DNA from 2 places in the Mesorhizobium sp. M1396 genome. Region 2 is predicted to be linked to the other one. Evidence: riboswitches for the same ligand, from Rfam matches in the RefSeq annotation. Region 2 holds a riboswitch; the other holds the start of a gene.
What was found. A riboswitch is a leader RNA that binds a small molecule or an ion and turns the genes downstream of it on or off. The one in region 2 is predicted to bind cobalamin.
Positions count from the first base shown of each region.

Region 1: another riboswitch for cobalamin. It lies ahead of NKH02_RS13390 (aromatic ring-hydroxylating oxygenase subunit alpha); the one in region 2 lies ahead of NKH02_RS20410 (DUF1636 family protein).

Region 1 is NZ_JAMYLA010000017.1:14,610-19,566, reverse strand. Features, by position in the region: gene bglA (beta-galactosidase BglA) at 1-1,094, shown strand, start outside; gene NKH02_RS13410 (ABC transporter ATP-binding protein) at 1,136-2,248, shown strand; gene NKH02_RS13405 (DUF680 domain-containing protein) at 2,335-2,571, opposite strand; gene NKH02_RS13400 (DUF680 domain-containing protein) at 2,651-2,857, opposite strand; gene NKH02_RS13395 (DUF680 domain-containing protein) at 2,927-3,130, opposite strand; cobalamin riboswitch at 3,640-3,841, shown strand; gene NKH02_RS13390 (aromatic ring-hydroxylating oxygenase subunit alpha) at 3,957-4,957, shown strand, end outside.
Region 2 is NZ_JAMYLA010000031.1:19,299-34,584, forward strand. Features, by position in the region: gene nuoH (NADH-quinone oxidoreductase subunit NuoH) at 1-894, opposite strand, end outside; gene nuoG (NADH-quinone oxidoreductase subunit NuoG) at 897-2,978, opposite strand; gene NKH02_RS20365 (helix-hairpin-helix domain-containing protein) at 3,052-3,744, opposite strand; gene nuoF (NADH-quinone oxidoreductase subunit NuoF) at 3,868-5,172, opposite strand; gene NKH02_RS20375 (NADH-quinone oxidoreductase subunit E) at 5,183-6,472, opposite strand; gene NKH02_RS20380 (NADH-quinone oxidoreductase subunit D) at 6,473-7,663, opposite strand; gene NKH02_RS20385 (four helix bundle protein) at 7,712-8,101, opposite strand; gene NKH02_RS20390 (NADH-quinone oxidoreductase subunit C) at 8,123-8,725, opposite strand; gene NKH02_RS20395 (NuoB/complex I 20 kDa subunit family protein) at 8,730-9,311, opposite strand; gene NKH02_RS20400 (NADH-quinone oxidoreductase subunit A) at 9,302-9,667, opposite strand; gene NKH02_RS20405 (winged helix-turn-helix domain-containing protein) at 9,989-11,188, shown strand; cobalamin riboswitch at 11,220-11,423, shown strand; gene NKH02_RS20410 (DUF1636 family protein) at 11,462-11,896, shown strand; gene cobW (cobalamin biosynthesis protein CobW) at 11,893-12,930, shown strand; gene NKH02_RS20420 (cobaltochelatase subunit CobN) at 12,949-15,286, shown strand, end outside.

The DNA.
Region 1 (4,957 bases), on a different contig from region 2:
AAGTCCAGAATGCGCTGCTGGACGTCACCCGTTTCTGGCTGGAGCGCGGCGTCGACGGCTTCCGGCTCGACACCATCAATTTCTACTTCCACAGCCAGGGCCTGGAAGACAATCCGCCGCTGCCGCCGGAAGAGCGCAACGACCAGACCGCACCGGCGGTCAACCCCTACAACTACCAGGATCATCTCTACGACAAGAGCCGCCCGGAGAACCTCGGCTTCCTCGAGCGCTTCCGCGCCCTGCTCGATGAATATCCGGCAACCGCCGCGGTCGGGGAGGTCGGCGATTCGCAGCGCGGACTGGACGTGGTGGCTGCCTACACCGCCGGCGGCAAGCGCGTACACATGTGCTATTCCTTCGACTTCCTGGCGCCGGAAAAGATCAGTGCGGCCAAGGTCCGCTCGGTGCTGGAATCCTTCAGCAAGGTCGCCAGCGATGGCTGGTCGTGCTGGGCCTTTTCCAACCATGACGTGATGCGCCCGGCCTCGCGCTGGGCGGCCGGCGAAGCCGATCCGACCGCCTATCTCAAGGTCATCTCGGCACTGCTGATGTCGCTGCGCGGTTCGGTCTGCATCTATCAGGGCGAAGAGCTTGGGCTCGGCGAAGCCGACCTTCGGTTCGAGGATTTACAGGATCCCTATGGCATCCGCTTCTGGCCGGAATTCAAGGGCCGCGACGGCTGCCGCACGCCGATGGTGTGGGACGGCAGCGCCAGCAATGGCGGCTTCTCATCGGCAAAGCCCTGGCTGCCGGTGCCGGCCAAGCATATGTCGCAAGCGGTCAATGTTCAGCAGGGCGACGAGAACTCGCTGCTTGAGCACTACCGGCGCTTTCTGACCTTCCGGCGTGCCCATCCGGCACTGGCCAAGGGTGACATCACCTTCATCGAAAGCGAGGGCGACACCGTCGCCTTCACCCGCCGCGCGGGCAATGAGCAGGTCGTCTGCGTCTTCAATCTGGGAGCCGGGCCAACCGAGGTTGACCTCGGCGGCCGATCGCTGCAACCTTTGCCCGGGCACGGATTTTCGGGGCAGGCGAGCACCGGTTCCATACGGCTCGGCGGCTACGGCGCCTGGTTCGGGCGCGTCGACTGAATTTCAAATCACTTGAATTTCAAATTACTGGAGGGAAACCAATGGCCGATGTCACGCTAAGACAAGTGAAGAAGTCCTACGGCAATCTGAACATTCTCCACGGCATCGACCTCGATATCAAGTCGGGCGAATTCATCGTCTTCGTCGGCCCGTCGGGCTGCGGCAAGTCGACATTGCTGAGGTCGATCGCCGGGCTCGAGGAAATCACCTCCGGCGAGCTCAGAATAGCTGGCGAGGTCGTGAACGACGTGCCGCCGTCGAAGCGGGGCATCGCCATGGTGTTCCAGTCCTACGCGCTGTATCCGCACATGACCGTCTACGACAACATGGCGTTCTCGATGAAGATCGGGAAGGAGAACAAGGCCGAGATCGATCGGCGCGTGCGCCAGGCGGCGGAAATCCTGCAGCTGACGAAATACCTCGACCGCTTGCCCAAGGCGATGTCGGGCGGACAGCGCCAGCGCGTCGCCATTGGCCGCGCCATCGTGCGCAATCCGAAGGTGTTCCTGTTCGACGAGCCGCTGTCGAACCTTGACGCCGCACTTCGCGTCGCCACACGCATCGAGATCGCCAAGCTCAAGGAATCGATGCCCGCCACGACCATGATCTATGTCACCCACGACCAGGTCGAGGCGATGACGCTGGCCGACCGCATCGTGGTGCTCAAGGACGGCCATATCGAACAGGTCGGCACGCCGATGGACCTCTACAAGAAGCCCGGCAATCTGTTCGTTGCCCAGTTCATAGGCTCGCCGGCCATGAACATCCTGCCGGCGACCATCGACAAGACCGGAAATCCGACTGTCGTCAGCCATGTCGGCGGGCGCAAGGCGACCGTGCCGATCACGACGCCTGCTTCGGCAAAGGGTGCCGCGGTGAGCTTTGGCGTGCGACCGGAGGACCTGATCATCGCCAGCGGTGCGGACTATCTGTTCGAAGGGACGGTCGACTATGTCGAGCAGCTCGGCGAAGTCCAGCTTGTCTACATCGACATCGGCCGCGCCGACCTGCCGCTGGTGACCAAGCTGCCTGGCAATGTCGAAGTCAAGCGTGGCTCGACATTGCGCCTGAGCGCCAATGGCGAAGACCTGCATATCTTCGACACGGATGGGCGGTCCTTCGCTCTTCACGAAGCGGAGGCGAAGGCGGCCTGAGAGGTCGCACGACGATACTGCCCTGTTACAAAAACAAGAGCGGCGGGCAAGGTCCGCCGCTCTCGTTTGGAGATCAGCTTCGGCTGTTAGCGGCCGAAGAGGTTCCGGTCACTGCCCTGAGGGGCGGACTTCGGTGCATCGCCAGACGAATTGAGCAGCTTGTAGACGGGCGATTCGCTCTTGCGGATCGAGCCCGTATGCGAGGTGTCGACGTTGACGGTCGACTGCTTGTTGATGTCGGTGCCGCCAGCGTTGTCGTTGCGGGCATAGGCGCTGCCGGCGGCAATCAGAAGAGCGGCGGCAGTAAGAACAATCTTTTTCATTTTGATACTCCGTATTCTCGAATTCGATACGGCGGGTTAACCCGCCGCATCGCTGTCGGATGTTGGTTTTGGTCGGATGTTAGTTGTTGCCGAACAGGTTGCGGTCGCTGCCATGGTTGACAGGCGCCTGCGTGGCCGGCTCCGACTTCTTGACGGAAGCCGTGTACGAGCTGTCGACCGCGGCGGCAGGCTGGTCGGCGCCCTTGGAGCCAAAGTTGTCGCTGCCGGCGAAGGCACTGCCGGTGATGGCCAGAACGGCGGCGGCGGCAAGAAGGATCTTGTTCATTTTAGTCTCCTGAATTTCTGGATTTCGCCAGGACAGCGGGCAGACCCGCCGTCAACTGGGAATTGGTTGTTAGCGGCCGAAGAGGTTACGGTCGCTGCCCTGAGCGGGCGTCTGGGCAACCGGTTCCGAGGTCTTGGTGGAAGCCGTGTACGACTTGTCGACCGCGGCAGCAGGCTGATTGGCGCCGTTCGAACCGTAGTGGTCGCTACCATTAGCGAAGGCGCTGCCGGAAATGGCCAGAACGGCGGCGGCAGTGAGAATGATCTTTTTCATTTTTTTGTACTCCAGTGTCTTCTTTTCCGTCCGTCCAGCGGCGTGTCTTGGAAAGGAAATCGCGTCGTTCGGACAGCCCCGATGTGGGAGGGCATCCTCACCTTTTCCAATCACGAAGTTGTTCCGTGTGGACCATGAATCCGCCACTTGAAATTGTGCCACGGGATTCCACACGCTACTTTTTATTCATGTTTTTCAATACCTTACGTAAAATCGCCCGCTGGATCACCAACTGTTTCCAAGGGCCGGCGTTCACACCGTCCTGCACGCACCGTCAACAGAAACGAACCGTTCGGTTCGATTTTAGAACCAGCTAATGGTCACTTTTCGAAACCGTTAACCTTTTTTGGTCGCCGGCAAGGGGCTGGCTTCGATGAGATTGCAGTTGGGAATGGCCGCCGCGGAGATAGGATTTCGGCTCCGCAATCGCCAACGGAACGTTTCGCATGCGTGTCGCGCCGCATGGATACGATGTCGTTTTCATGCCGATGACGCGCCCGCGATCGTGGTTAGATCGTACCATCTCAGGTGCCGCTTCGTGACGACGAGGCGGAGAATTGGGAAGCCGGTCAGAATCCGGCGCTGCCCCCGCAACGGTGGTGGAGTTCAAGTCGCAACGGGAGACCACTGGGCAGTTGCCTGGGAAGGTGTCGCGATGGTCCGTAAGGACAACTCCAGAGCCCGGAAACCAGCCCGAGATTTCTAGACTCGACTGATCGCGGTGGGCGGTCAAGAGGTGGATAGTGCATGTCCGGCGCATCGCCGGCCTGCGTCCGATCCTTCCTCCGTCACCACCAGTTCAGTCCTTAAGAAACGAGGACAGGACATGGATATTCGCAACGACATGCTGAGGCTCTTGAACAGCCGCCGGCAAGGCTTTTCGCTAGAGCAGCCCTTCTACACCGATCCAGACTTTTTCAAGCTCGACATGGAGCTGATCTGGTATCGTGATTGGCTGTTCATCGGCCACGATTGCGAGCTGCCGAAGCCAGGCAGCTACATCACAGTTCAGATCGGCGACTATCCGGTCGTTCTTGTCCGCGACCAACAAGGCAAGATCAACGCCTTCCACAATTCCTGCCGCCATCGCGGCAGCCGGGTCTGCAACACAGACAAGGGCACGGCGGCAAAGCTGGTCTGCCCCTATCACCAATGGACCTATGAGCTCGACGGCCGGCTGCTGTTTGCCCGCCAGATGGCCGACGGTTTCGACAAGAGTGAGTTCAGCCTGAAGCCGGTCGCCTGCGAGAGCGTCGGCGGCTACATCTTCATCTGCCTGGCCAGGGAGCCCGCCGATTTCGCGCCGATGCGGGCGATGATCGAACCTTATCTTTTGCCGCACCGGTTGCGCGAAGCAAAGATCGCCTTCGAGAGCACGATCATCGAGAAGGGCAACTGGAAGCTGGTCTGGGAAAACAATCGCGAGTGCTATCACTGCGTCGCCAATCATCCCGAGCTGTGCAAGACCTTCCCGGAAGCGCCTACCGTGACCGGCGTCAACGGCGCCGACAGCGACCCTGAAATGGTCGCGCATTGGGCCAAATGCGAGGCATCAGGCCTGCCGAGCAAGTTCCGCATCGATCCGGCCGGGCAGTACCGCGCCACCCGCGCGCCGCTGTTGCGCGATGCCGTCAGCTACACCATGACCGGCAAGCTGGCGGTGAAGAAGAACCTCTCCGACACTGTCTCCGCCGACAGGATCGGAACCTTGATGCACTATCACTATCCGACGACCTGGAACCACATCCTCATCGATCACGCGGTGACGTTCCGGGTGCTGCCGATCAGCGCCACGGAAACGGCGGTGACGACGAAGTGGCTGGTGCA
Region 2 (15,286 bases):
GAAGCAGACCTTCAGCACGAACCAGATGACACCAGGCACCCAGGTGAACGGCGCGAAGTCGAAGGGCGGCAGCCAGCCGCCGAGGAACAGGATGGTGGCCAGCGCGCACATCAGCACGATGGCGACATACTCGCCGAGGAAGAACAGCAGGAACGGCGTCGACGAGTACTCGACCATGTGACCGGCGACCAGCTCCGATTCGGCTTCCACCAGGTCGAAGGGCGGACGGTTCGTCTCGGCCAGGGCCGAGATGAAGAAGATGATGAACATCGGGAACAGTGCCAGCCAGTTCCAATCGAGGAAGGTGTTGGGCAGGCCAAGCCGCGTACCAAGCCCGTCATGCTGCGACAGCACGATTTCGGACAGGTTGAGCGAGCCGGCCGTGAGCAGCACGGTGACGATGACGAAGCCGATCGAGACTTCGTAGGACACCATCTGAGCTGCCGAGCGCAGCGCGCCGAGGAACGGATATTTCGAGTTCGACGCCCAGCCGCCCATGATCACGCCATAGACCTCGAGCGAAGAGATGGCGAAGACATAGAGGATACCGACATTGACGTTGGCGATCGCCCAGCCCTGGCTGACCGGGATGACCGCCCAGGCCGAGATCGCCAGCACGGCCGAGACCAGCGGCGCCAGCAGGAAGACGCCCTTGTTGGCGCCTGACGGGATCACCGGTTCCTTGAAGACGAATTTCAGCAGATCGGCGAAAGCCTGCAGCGTGCCCCAGGGGCCGACGACATTCGGGCCGCGGCGCAATTGCACCGCCGCCCAGATCTTGCGGTCGGCGTAGAGGATGTAGGCGACGAAGATCAACAGCACGACGATCAGCACGACCGACTTCAACAGGATCAGCAGCGCCGGCAGCACGTAGAAGGAGAAAAAAGTGTCCATGCTTATTCCGCCGCCTGCTTGAAGCCGCTCTTGGCCAGTGCCGAGCATTCCGCCATCACGGCCGATGCCCGCGCGATCGGGTTGGTCAGGTAGAAATCCTTGACCGGCGAGGTGAAGGTGCCCTTGTTCAGGCGCCCGCCGAGCTTCGCCAGTTTGCCGATGTCCTCGGCATTGCCGGCCGCGACCTGATCGATGCGGGCCAGATGCGGGTATTCGCCATAGAGCTTGGCACGCAGCTGCGGCAGCGAATCGAACGGCAGTTTCTTGCCCAGCACATCCGATAGTGCCCGCAGGATAGCCCAGTCCTCGCGGGCATCGCCCGGCGCGAAGCCGGCGCGGTTGGTCTGCTGCACGCGGCCTTCGGTGTTGACATAGGTGGCCGACTTTTCCGTGTAGGCCGCCGCCGGAAGGATGACATTGGCGCGGTGCGCGCCCTGGTCGCCATGCGTGCCGATATAGACGACGAAGGCGCCGCCGGTCTTGGCCATGTCGATCTCGTCGGCGCCGAGCAGGAACAGCAGCTCCATGTCGCCCAGCATGCCGGCGACATTCTTGCCGCCCTCACCCGGCACGAAGCCGAGATCGAGGCCGCCGACACGTCCGGCCGCGTTGTGCAGCACGGCAAAGCCGTTCCAGTCCGCGCGAGCAGCGTTCACGGCGGTGGCCAGTTTTGCCGCCTGGCCGAGCACGGCCGCGCCGTCGGAGCGCGCCAGCGCGCCCTGGCCGACGATAACAAGCGGATGTGTCGCCTTCTTCAGCACCTGGAAGAACTTGCCGTTGCCGTCCGCCAAATCCTTCAGCGAATCCGGTCCGGCGCCCAGCTGTTCGTAGTCGTAGCGCGTGTCGCCGACATCGCCGATGACACCGACCGGCAGATTGCCGATCCGCCAGCGCTTGCGGATGCGGGTGTTGAGCACCGAGGCTTCATAGCGCGGGTTGGCGCCGATGATCAGCACCGCATCCGCCTGCTCGATGCCTTCAATGGTCGGGTTGAAGATGTAGCTGGCACGGCCAAGCGCCGGATCGAGTGCCGCACCATCCTGGCGGCAGTCGGTATTCTTCGAGCCGAGCGAGGCCATCAGCAGCTTCAGTGCGTAGATTTCCTCAACCGCGGCGAGATCGCCTGAAATGGCGCCGATCTTCTCGGGAGCGGTCTTCGACACCTCGTCCTTGATCGCGGCGAACGCCTCGGCCCAGCTTGCCGGAACCAGCTTGCCGTCCTTGCGCACATAGGGGCGGTCGAGGCGCTGCGTGCGCAGGCCGTCCCAGATGAAGCGGGTCTTGTCGGAAATCCACTCCTCGTTCACCGCTTCGTTGACGCGCGGCAGGATGCGCATCACTTCGCGGCCCCGGCTGTCGACGCGGATCGCCGAGCCGACCGCGTCCATCACGTCGATGGATTCGGTCTTGGTCAGTTCCCACGGCCGCGCCTGGAAGGCGAAGGGTTTTGAGGTCAGCGCGCCAACCGGGCAAAGATCGATGACATTGCCCTGCAGCTCGGAAGTCATCGCGCTTTCGAGATAGGTGGTGATCTCGGCATCCTCGCCACGGCCGATCAGGCCGAGTTCGGAAATGCCGGCGACTTCCGTGGTGAAGCGGACGCAGCGCGTGCAGTGGATGCAGCGGTTCATCACCGTCTTGACCAGCGGTCCGATATACTTGTCTTCGACCGCACGCTTGTTCTCGTGATAGCGCGAGGAATCGACGCCGAAGGCCATCGCCTGGTCCTGCAGGTCGCATTCGCCTCCCTGGTCGCAGATTGGGCAATCCAGCGGATGGTTGATCAGCAGGAACTCCATCACGCCTTCCCTGGCCTTCTTGACCATCGGCGTGTTGGTGAAGATTTCCGGCGGCTCGCCATTCGGGCCGGGGCGCAGGTCGCGCACGCCCATGGCACAGGAAGCCTGCGGCTTGGGCGGTCCGCCCTTCACCTCGATCAGGCACATCCGGCAATTGCCGGCGATCGACAGCCGCTCATGGAAGCAGAAGCGCGGCACTTCCGCGCCAGCGTCTTCCGCCGCCTGCAGCAGCGTGTAGTGGTCGGGTACAGTGATCTCTTTCCCGTCGACCTTGAGCTTTGCCATTCGCCTCAAACCTCTGCGGAGTGCCCGCAATCTCTTTTTCCGGACATGGTCGAGACCACACCGGGCATTTCATTCAATTCTTGACGGCGAGCGCCGCCGCTTGGGCCGTCCAGTCGTCGCGGCCGATACGGCCGCCGAGCGACAGATAGTCCTCGACCCAGGCAACCTCTTGCGGCGTCCATGCCGCGATCTGGTCATACGTCCAGATGCCCAGGCCGTTGAGAACCTTTTCCAGCTTGGGACCGATACCCGATATGGCCTTGAGATCCGCCGGTTTCGCCGGCTTTTCCATCGCCCTGGGCTGCCTGAAATCCTCTGGCATCAGCACATCGGCGGCGTCGCCGGCCGCCGGGACGGCATTCGCCGCCGGCACTGCAGGTACGGCTTCCTTCGCGGCAATGTCGGTGACTTCCTGGGCAAAGGACTGCGCCTCGGCGATCATGGTTTTCGCCGTCGCGCGCGCCTTGGTGGAGGACGGGCTCGGATCGTCGAACCGCGCGACGCGCGCCTCGAAATCATCGACGATCGGCTGCAGCAACCGTTGCGAGGCTTCGGCCGCTCCCGAAAGCGCGCCCAGCCAGACGCCGAACGCGTGATTGGCGAACCCGAGGCCAAGCGCCGACATCGCCGCCGCACCCGCCACGGGATGCACGAGAAGGTTGACGGCGCTGGCCATCTCTTTCGGCATCATCCTGGTCAGATCCTGGTTCATTTTCTCGAGCTGGTCCAAATTGGGCATTGGATTGGGTGTCGAATACGGCGCCATAGAGTTCTCCTGGTCGTTTTTCGTTCGCCCGCCCCGGTTGTCTCAAATCGGGCACTCGCCCGTATTTCAAATCGGGCCTTCGCCCGTATCTCGCTTCGGGCCTTCGCCCGCATTCAAAATCTTCTATTCGGCCGCTACCATCACCGGTTCTGCCCGGTGCGCGTTGCGGGAAAACTCGTCGATGCGCCGCTCCACCTCGCCGCGGAAATGCCGCATCAGGCCCTGGATCGGCCATGCCGCCGCGTCGCCCAGCGCGCAGATCGTGTGGCCCTCGACCTGCTTGGTGACGTCGAGCAGCATGTCGATCTCGCGCTTCTGCGCCTCGCCGCGCACCAGTCGCTCCATCACCCGCCACATCCAGCCGGTGCCTTCGCGGCACGGCGTGCACTGGCCGCAGCTCTCATGCTTGTAGAAATAGGAAAGCCGCGCGATCGCCTTCACGATATCGGTCGACTTGTCCATGACGATGACAGCCGCCGTGCCGAGGCCGGATTTGAGGTCGCGCAATGCGTCGAAATCCATCGGTGTGTCGATGATCTGCTCGGCCGGCACCAGCGGCACCGAGGCGCCGCCCGGGATGACCGCCAGCAGATTGTCCCAGCCGCCGCGAATGCCGCCACAATGCGTCTCGATCAGTTCGCGGAACGGGATCGACATCGCCTCTTCGACCGTGCACGGATTGTTGACGTGGCCGGAGATGCAGAACAGCTTGGTGCCGACATTGTTGGGCCGCCCGAAGGACGAGAACCACGCTGCACCGCGGCGCAGGATGGTCGGCGCAACGGCGATCGATTCGACATTGTTGACGGTGGTCGGGCAGCCATAGAGGCCGACATTGGCCGGGAATGGCGGCTTCAGCCTGGGCTGGCCCTTCTTGCCCTCGAGGCTTTCGAGGAGTGCTGTCTCCTCGCCGCAGATATAGGCGCCGGCGCCATGGTGCATGTAGATTTCGAAATCATAGCCGGAGGTGTTGTTCTTGCCGATCAGCTTGGCCTCATAGGCCTCGTCGATCGCCCGCTGCAGCGCCTCGCGCTCACGGATGAACTCGCCGCGTACATAGATGTAGGCGGCGATCGCGCCCATGGCGAAGCCGGCGAGGAATGCGCCCTCGACCAGCGTGTGCGGGTCATTGCGCAGGATGTCGCGGTCCTTGCAGGTGCCGGGCTCGGATTCATCGGCGTTGATGACCAGATAGCTCGGCCGGCCGTCGCTCTGCTTGGGCATGAACGACCATTTGAGGCCCGTCGGGAAACCGGCGCCGCCGCGGCCGCGCAGGCCCGACGCCTTCATCTCGTTGACGATCCAGTCGCGTCCCTTGGCGACGATGCCGGGCGTGTTGTCCCAGGCACCGCGCGCCTTCGCGCCGGCCAGCGACTTGTCGAAGAGGCCGTAGATGTTGGTGAAGATGCGATCTTTGTCCTGAAGCATTTTTCGTCCCTCAGACCGGCTTCTTGCCGAAGACGCGGATGTATTCGGCGACGCCGCCCTTGGCCAGCGCCTTGGCCTGCTTGACCCAGTCGTCGCGGTCGATGCGGCCCTGGAAGGAGAGATAGCCGTCCACCCACTCGCGCTCCGCTTTCTTCCACGAAGCGACCTGCGCGAAGGTGAAGATGCCCAGCGAATGCAGGATGCCTTCGATCTTCGGCCCGACGCCGGAAATCAGCTTGAGGTCATCGACCAGCGCCGGCCTGTCGATACCGGCCGGACGGTTCTTGTCCTCGAGCGACGGTTTGGCCGGCTTGGCCGCCTTCGCGGCTGGCACCTTGACTTCCGGCGATTTGAAGGCAGAAGCCGGCTCGGCCTTGTTCTTGGGGCCACTGCGCTGCTTGGAAACCTGCTCGACCTCGGGGTCCGCCTTGTTGGCATTGGCGGCCGAATGCAACGGTGCCGAAACGCTCGCCGCCTTTTCAACGGCCGGCGCCACCTTGACCGGCGAAGGCGATTTCAGCGCAGGGCTGGTCTCCGGCGCATCGGTTTTCGGCTTGCTGGCCTTCGAAGGCCCAACCGGAGCGGCAGCCGCTATTGGTGCGACCGTGGCGATGATCGCATCAGGCGCCGCCTGGGCGGCCTTGGTCGCGGCCTTGGCTTCCCTGTCGCGGGTCGACTTGAGGATCGCCTTTTCACTCTTCAAGGTTGTGAGGCCGGAGGCCGGCTCCGAGCCGGTGCGGCCGTTCTGCGGCCCCGTTGGCACCGAGGCGCCCTTGCCGGCGCCGTAGAGATCGATGATCTCGGCCAGCCGTTCCGGCGTGAGGTCTTCGAAAGTGTCCTTGAAGATCATCACCATCGGCGCGTTGACGCAGGCGCCGAGGCATTCGACCTCTTCCCACGACAAGGTGCCCTTGTCGTTGGTGTGGAACTGGTCGTGGTGGATCTTCGACCGGCAGACATCCATCAGCGCTTCCGAGCCGCGCAGCATGCAGGGCGTGGTGCCGCAGACCTGGATATGCGCGCGGGTACCGACCGGATTCAGCTGGTACTGCGTGTAGAAGGTCGCGACCTCGAGCCCGCGGATACGGGGCATGCCGAGCATGTCGGAAATCGTCTCGATCGCCGCCTTGGTCACCCAGCCTTCCTGCTCCTGTGCTATCATCAGCAAGGGAATGATGGCCGACTGTTCGCGGCCCTTCGGGTACTTCTTGATCCATTGCTTCGCCGCTGCCGCGTTCGCCCGGTTGAAGGCGAAGGATGCTGGCTGGACGCTGGTTTCTGCGAGACGGCGGACTGACATTTAGCGATCGACCTCACCAAACACGATGTCGAGGGAGCCGAGAACGGCGGTGACGTCGGCCAGCATGTGGCCGCGGCAGAGGAAGTCCATCGCTTGCAGATGCGCGAAACCGGGGGCTCGCAGTTTGCAGCGGTAGGGCTTGTTGGAGCCGTCGGAGACCAGATAGACGCCGAACTCACCCTTCGGCGCCTCGACGGCAGCGTAGACCTCACCGGCCGGCACGCGGTAGCCTTCGGTATAGAGCTTGAAGTGATGGATCAGCGCTTCCATCGAGCGCTTCATCGCCTGGCGCTTGGGCGGCACCACCTTGCCGTCGAGGTTCGACACCGGGCCGGTGCTTTCCTTGCCGAGCAAGAGATCGACGCACTGGCGCATGATCTTCGCCGACTGGCGCATTTCTTCCATGCGTACGAGGTAACGGTCGAAGCAGTCGCCGTTCTTGCCGATCGGAATGTCGAAATCCATTTCCGAATAGCATTCATAGGGTTGCGACTTGCGCAGGTCCCAGGGCGCGCCCGAGCCGCGCACCATGACCCCGGAAAAGCCCCAGGCCCAGGCATCGGCCAGCGAGACGATGCCGATATCGACATTGCGCTGCTTGAAGATGCGGTTGCCGGTCAGCAACTGATCGAGGTCGTCGATCGACTTCAGGAACGGGTCGATCCACTTGCCGATATCCTCGACCAGCTTTTGCGGCAGGTCCTGGTGGACACCGCCGGGACGGAAATAGGCTGCATGCATGCGCGAGCCGGAGGCCCGCTCATAGAACACCATCAGCTTTTCGCGCTCGACGAAGCCCCACAGCGGCGGCGTCAGTGCACCGACGTCCATCGCCTGCGTCGTCACATTGAGGATGTGCGACATGATGCGGCCGATCTCGCAGTAGAGCACGCGGATCAGCTGCCCGCGCTTCGGCACCTCGATGCCGAGCAGCCGCTCGGCGGCCAGCGCGAAGGCGTGCTCCTGGTTCATCGGCGCGCAATAGTCGAGCCGGTCCAGATAGGGAATCGCCTGCAGATAGGTCTTGGCCTCGATCAGCTTTTCCGTGCCGCGATGCAAGAGCCCGATATGAGGATCGACGCGATCGACGACTTCGCCGTCCAGCTCCAGCACGAGGCGCAAAACACCATGCGCCGCAGGGTGTTGCGGGCCGAAATTGATGTTGAAGTTGCGGACGGAGGTCTCAGCCATGGATCGCCCTTGGCGATGAGTGAATGGTGAATGGTGAATGGTGAATGGTCATGCGCGTGCCCCATCCTGGTCCAGCGACCGAACGAACGAAACCAGCCTCTTGCCCAGCTTTGTGTAGCTCGGTTCCAGCTTCGCTGCCTGCTCCTGGGACAACAACCCGATCCGTATGCAAAGCATGGTATGTGTTTCCAGTTCCTTCAAAGAACCTTGTGCGATGCGAAGAAACTGAATGAACGTTCGTCGCTGTGCGCGACCAAACCCTTCCGCTATATTCGCCGGGATTGAGACTGCGCAGCGTCGCATCTGGGATGTGATTCCATACAATTCCTCGCGCGAAAACCCGCGCGTCAAAACATAGATTTCCTCGGCGATATCCATCGCCTCTTTCCAGACGATGAGATCGCGATAATCGCGTATAGCTTCCGGCGTCTTGTCCATTCACCATTCACTATTCACCATTCACTGCTTCGCTTTTTCGTCACCCGGCAGGACGTAATCAGTACCTTCCCACGGGGACAAAAAATCGAAATTGCGGAATTCCTGCTTCAGTTCCACAGGCTCGTAGATGACGCGCTTGGCTTCGTCGTCATAGCGCACTTCGACAAAGCCGGTCAGCGGGAAATCCTTGCGCAGCGGATGGCCTTCGAAACCGTAATCGGTCAACAGGCGGCGCAGATCGGGATGGCCGGAGAATAGCACGCCGTAGAGATCGTAGGCCTCGCGCTCGAACCAGTCGGCGCCGGGGAACACGCCGGTGATCGACGGCACCATGGTTTCCTCGTCGGCCTGCACCTTGACGCGGATGCGTACGTTCTGCTTCGGCGACAGGAGATGGTAGACGACGTCGAAGCGCTTGGCCCGCGACGGATAGTCGGCGCCGCAGACGTCGATGATCGAGATGAACTGGCAGCGCGCATCGTCGCGCAGGAAGGTTATCACCTCGACCAGATCGCGCGGCTCGACGTGAATGGTAAGCTCGCCATAGGCGATATCAGCGTCATTCACGCGGTCGATCAGCTTCTCGCCGAGATAGGTCGACAGTTCACTCAGGGATGCGGTCATGGATTTACCGTTCGATCGTGCCGGTGCGGCGGATCTTCTTCTGCAGCAGAAGGATGCCGTAAAGCAGCGCTTCGGCGCTCGGCGGGCAGCCGGGCACATAAATGTCGACCGGCACGATGCGATCGCAGCCGCGCACCACCGAATAGGAATAGTGGTAGTAGCCGCCGCCATTGGCGCAGGAGCCCATCGAGATGACGTAGCGCGGCTCCGGCATCTGGTCGTAGACCTTGCGCAGCGCCGGTGCCATCTTGTTGGTCAGCGTGCCGGCAACGATCATGATGTCGGACTGGCGCGGAGACGCGCGCGGCGCGACACCGAAGCGCTCGCTGTCATAGCGCGGCATCGAAGTGTGGATCATCTCGACCGCGCAGCAGGCAAGACCGAAGGTCATGAACATCAGCGAACCGCTGCGCGCCCAGGTGATCAGTGCCTCGGTCGAGGTGACGAGAAAGCCCTTGTCGGCCAGCTCATTGTTGATCTCGAGGAAGAAGGGATCGTCCGCCCCTACCGGCTGGCCGGTATTGGGATCGATGATACCTTTGGGCTTCGGCGCGACGAGGGTGCCTGAACTATCGTTCAATCCCATTCCAGCGCTCCTTTTTTCCATTCATAGGCAAAGCCGATGGTCAGCACCGCCAAAAACACCATCATCGACCAGAAGCCGAGCATGCCGATCTTCGAGAACGACACAGCCCACGGAAACAGGAAGGCCACTTCCAGGTCGAAGATGATGAACAGGATCGACACCAGGTAGAAGCGGATGTCGAATTTCATGCGGGCGTCATCGAACGAGTTGAAACCGCACTCGTAGGCGGAGAGCTTTTCGGGATCGGGATTGCGGTAGGCCACCAGGAAGGGCGCGGCCAGCAGCGCCAGGCCGACAACCAGCGCCACGCCGATGAACAGGACGATGGGCAGGTATGAGCTCAAGAGTGCGTTCATGCTCGGCTTTCCGTTGGCGCCAATCCACGTTGATTACAGCACCGGACCCTAATGCGGAAGCGTGACAGTTTAACCGCTGAACCGTTTTAAGGGCCTATGCTGCAACGCGGCGAGGGTTAGCGCAGCACTTCCAGCGAAGCAAGTCAAACCTTGTTCAAAAGACCGACCTGGACGGCATATCGCGGCAAACTGGTCCGATCCGCTCTTGTTTGATTTCCTTCGCTTTTTACTCCACTTTTCTCTCCTGACATGGTTGCCGCCAAAACCCTGCTAGCATCGGCCGGAATCACCCCCTCAAATCGCCCTCAGAGTGACGCCTGCATGAAGGAAAAGATTTCGCTCCCCATGGCCCGGCGCATCGCGCTTGCCGCCCAAGGGTTTCTCGATCCCCGCCCAATCGGCACGCCGAACCGCCGGCACTTCGCCCGGGTACTGGCCCGCACCGGCCTGCTGCAGATCGATTCCGTCAGCGCGGTGGTGCGCGCCCATTATATGCCGCTCTATTCGCGCCTTGGCCCCTACCCGCTCGCTCTGCTCGACAACGCGGCCGTGACGCGCAAGCGCACGGTGTTCGAATACTGGGCGCACGAGGCTTCCTTCCTGCCGGTCGAGACATACCCGCTGATGCGCTGGCGCATGGAACGGGCCGAGCGCGGCGATGAGATGTATCTGGGCCTCGCCAAATGGGGCCGCGAACACGCCGCCTATATCGAAGAGATCTACCGCCATGTCGCCGATCGCGGCCCGATCGCCGCTTCCGCGCTCGAAGGCCAGAAGGGCTCGGGCGGCTGGTGGGGCTGGAGCCACTCCAAGCATGCCTTCGAATGGCTGTTCTGGGCCGGGCGCATCACCACTGCGCACCGTCGCGGTTTCGAACGCTTCTATGATCTGCCCGAGCGTGTGCTGCCGCAGGCGATCCTCGATCTGCCGGTGCCGGCCGCCGAGGACGCGCACCGCGAATTGCTGCGCATTTCGGCCCGCGCCCACGGCATCGCGACATCAGGCGATTTGCGCGACTACTTTCGGCTGTCGCCGGCGGACATGAAGGGCCGGCTGGAGGAACTGGTCGAAACAGGCGAGCTTTTGCCGGTGCGTGTCGAAGGCTGGGACAAGCCGGCTTATCTTCACCGGGACGCCCGCCTGCCACGCAAGGTCGAGGCCCGAGCCTTGCTGGCGCCGTTCGATCCGGTCGTCTTCGAGCGGTCGCGCACCGAGCGTCTCTTCGACTTCCACTACCGCATCGAGATCTACACGCCGGCCGACAAGCGGCAATACGGCTATTACGTCCTGCCGTTCCTGCTCGGCGACAGGATCGTGGCGCGCGTCGATCTCAAGGCCGACCGGCCGGCCAGCGTGCTGCGCGTCCACGCCGCTTACGCCGAAGCTGGCGCCCCGCCGCGGACCGCCGCCGAACTGTTCGAGGAATTGAAGCAGATGCAGGGCTGGCTCGGCCTCGAACACATCGAAGTGACGTCCGCCGGTGACTTGGGTCCGGCGTTGGCCGACCTAACCGTGTCGTAAGCTCGCGTTGACACCGCTACCCGCAAAAGCCTAAATCCCGGTCGAGACGGTCTCTTCTCTTCAACGAGAGGAGCCAAGAGGGAATGCGGTGAGGGATATCTGTCCCAAATCCGCGGCTGTCCCCGCAACTGTAAGCGAAGAGCCAAGGCCTAAAGCCACTGGGATGGTCCCGGGAAGGCGGCTACCAAGGCGATGACCCGCGAGCCAGGAGACCTGCCGTCCGCGACTATAGAATCCGATCGCCCGGCGGGTTTCCGGGCAAGGAGCCGATCTTTGGACCACGACAGCAGTTTTTCGGCTGGCACAGCGGATGTTTCGTCCGGGCATGATGATGCGTTGGCCGGCGTCACCGTGATCGTCTGCGCCTCCTGTCGCGACGAGACCGGCTCCGACGCCCATCCTCGCGCCGGCGAACTGCTGGCGGACGACACGCGCCGCGCCGCATCTGGCGACAACATTCGCGTCCGCGGCGTTGAATGCCTCGGCAATTGCAAGCGACGTCTCAGCGCCGCCATCCTGCGCGACGGCTGCTGGAGCTATGTCTTCGGTGACCTGACCGCGACCAGCGGCGCCGACCTCGTTACCGGCGCCAAGCTCTTCGCCACCTCGACCGACGGCCTGATCCCGTGGCGCGGCCGACCCGACAGCCTGAAGCGCGGCCTCGTTGCCCGCATCCCTCCACTCGACATGCTGAAGGACTTGAAATGACAGTTTCCGTCTCCCGTGTTCCGTGCACCGTCGTCACCGGCTTTCTCGGCGCCGGCAAGACGACGCTGGTCCGCCATCTCCTGGAAAACGCCGGCGGCAAGCGTATTGCTATCATCGTCAATGAATTCGGCGACATCGGCATCGATGGCGAGATCCTGAAAGGCTGCGGCATCGATACCTGCCCGGAGGAAAACATCGTCGAACTGGCCAATGGCTGCATCTGCTGCACCGTCGCCGACGACTTCGTCCCGGCGCTCGACCAGATCCTGGCGTTGACGCCGAGGGTCGACCATATCCTGATCGAGACCTCGGGCCTGGCGCTGCCCAAGCCGCTGGTCCAGGCTTTCCAGTGGCCAAGCGTGAAGAGCCGCGTCACCGTCGATGGTGTGATCGCCGTGGTCGACGGCCCGGCGCTGGCCGACGGCCGCGTCGCCAACGACATGGATGCCTTGCAGGCGCAGCGCACCCAGGATGAGACGCTCGATCACGACGATCCGGTCGAGGAGGTGTTCGAGGACCAGATCGCCTGCGCCGACCTGATCATCCTGTCGAAGAGCGACCTGATGGACGCAGCCGGCACCGCCCGCGCCAATGCCATCATCAACGAACACTCCGCTCGCGCGGTGAAGATCGTGCCGACGTCGCACGGCAAGGTCGATCCCTCGGTGCTGCTCGGCCTGGGTCTGGCCGTCGAGGATGACATCGAAAACCGCAAGTCCCATCATGACGGCGCATTCGACCATGAGCATGACGACTTCGATACGTTCATCGTCGACATTGCCTCGATCGCCAATCCCGATGAACTGGCAAAGCGCGTCGCCACCGCCGCCGAGGAAGAAAACGTGCTGCGCGTAAAGGGCTTCGTCGAGGTCGGCGGCAAGCCGATGCGGCTGCTGCTGCAGGCCGTCGGGCCGCGCGTCAACCACTACTATGACCGCGCCTGGACCGCCACGGACGACCGCCGCTCGCGCCTCGTCGTCATCGGCCTCAAGGGGCTGAACCGCCCGGCTATCGAGCGTATACTCGCCGGCTGATTTCGGACACGGGTCGCGATGCACATCCTAACCACGACATCCGCCTCGCTCGACGACCTCGCCGAGCCGGTCGATCTGCGGCAGATGCCGGCGGATATTGTGGCCCTGTCCTTCACCGACAGCGATCTCGCCGGACTGGCAGCGGCCTGGAAGGCCGATGCCGGCCGCCTGCCCTCGATGCGGCTGGCCGCCCTGCGTGATCTGCGCCATCCCATGTCCGTCGACCTCTGGGTCGACAGCGTCGCCCGCCACGCCAAAATCATCCTCGTCCGCATCCTCGGCGGCTACGACTGGTGGCGCTACGGCTGCGACCAGCTTGCCTCGACCGCCCGCGAGCGCGGCATAAAACTGGCGCTGCTGCCCGGCGAATGCCGCGACGAGGATCTGCGCCTGATCGAAGCCTCGACGCTGCCGCGCGAAGAACTCGACGGCCTGCTCGACTATTTCCGCGAGGGCGGCCCGACGAATATGAGCGCGCTGATGCGGAGGCTGGCAAGGTTGGCGGGGTCTGATGCGGACGTAGCAGAGCCGGTCGCAGTGCCGAAAGCCGGTTACTACGACCCCGAACGCGGCGTCGTCCCCCTCCCCCTCGAGGGGAGGGTCCGGCCGCAGGCCGGGGGTGGGGTCCTCTCCGCAGCGCGCCGGCTCAAAGAGACGTCGAGTCCGGTCGTACCGACCCCACCCGGCCCTTCGGGCCACCCTCCCCTCGAGGGGGAGGGAAAGGTCGTGCCGATCCTGTTCTACCGCTCGATGCTGCTCGCCGCTGATGTCGCGCCCATCGATGCGCTGTTTGACGCTCTGCGGCAGCGTGGCATCAACCCGATCCCCATCTTCGTCTCCAGCCTCAAAGACCCAACGTCACTCGCCTTTGTCGAGACCGCGCTTGCCGCGCTGAAACCCTCTGCAATCATCACCGCGACCGCTTTCGCCTCCGGTGCCGAACCTGACGTCGAAACCCTGTTCGACAGAGCAGGCGTGCCTGTCTTCCAGGTTATCGTCGCCACCACCCGCCGCGACATCTGGCAGAACAACCAGCGCGGCCTGGCGCCCGCCGACCTTGCCATGCATGTCGTGCTGCCCGAACTCGACGGCCGCATCCTCGCCGGCGCCATTTCCTTCAAGGGCGAGAGCGAGGTCGACCCGGCACTCGGCCACCGCGCCTTCGCCAACCGGCCGGAAGCGGATCGCGTGGCGCAGGTGGCTGATCGTGTAGCGGCCTTTATCCGCCTACGGGAGACGCCCCGCGCGACGCGCAAGCTGGCCATTCTGATTCCGGACTATCCCAGTGCCCCGGGCCGCACCGGCTATGCCGTTGGCCTCGACGTGCCATCCAGCGTGCTGGCCATGCTGCATGATCTGAGGGAGCAGGGTTATGGTGTTGAGGGGATTCCGGAGACGCCGCGTGGGTTGCTGGGGCTGCTGGCGCGGAGCGGCGAAGGGCTGGGGCTGGAAGACTATGTTGGGTTCTCAAAAGAGTTGCCCGCCGAGGCAATCACAGCCGTAGAAGCCGCTTGGGGCAAGGCTGAAGGCGAGACAGGTTTGCGCGAGGCACCCCCCTCTGTCCTGCCGGACATCTCCCCCGCAAGGGGGGAGATTGGCAGTTCCGCCGCCGTCGCTCATTCTGCGACGTTCGTAGTTGGCGAAAGCAGCAGTGACAGCTCAATCTCCCCCCTTGCGGGGGAGATGTCCGGCAGGACAGAGGGGGGTGTTCAAGCGCACACCTCTGCCAAATTCTCCTTCCGCGCCGCAACCTTCGGCAACGTCACCGTTGCACTTGCCCCAGACCGCGGCCGTTCAGCCGACCGTCGCGCCGATTACCACGACCCGACACTACCGCCGCGCCATGCACTGATCGCCTTCGGTCTGTGGCTGCGCAAATCGCTCGGCGTTCATGCGCTGGTCCATGTCGGCGCCCATGGCACGCTGGAATGGCTGCCTGGCAAGACAGTTGCGCTCTCGGAAAACTGCTTTCCCGAGATCGTCACCGGTCCCCTGCCCGTGATCTATCCGTTCATCGTCTCCAACCCCGGCGAAGCGGCACAGGCCAAGCGGCGCATCGCCGCCGTCACGCTTGGCCATCTGCCGCCGCCGCTGACCGGTGCCGGCTTGGATGAAGACCAGCACAAGCTGGAAAGGCTGGTCGACGAATACGCCCAGGCCGACGGGCTCGACCGCCGCCGCCGCGACCGTCTGGCCAAGCTTATCGTCGACACCGCGCAAAAGACCGGCCTCGCCTCCGAAGCCGGCGTCGCCAGGACCGACGCGCCGGACGAGGCGCTGCGCCGCATCGACGCCTGGCTCTGCGACCTCAAGGATTTCGCTATCAAGGATGGGCTGCATATCTATGGCCGCGCCC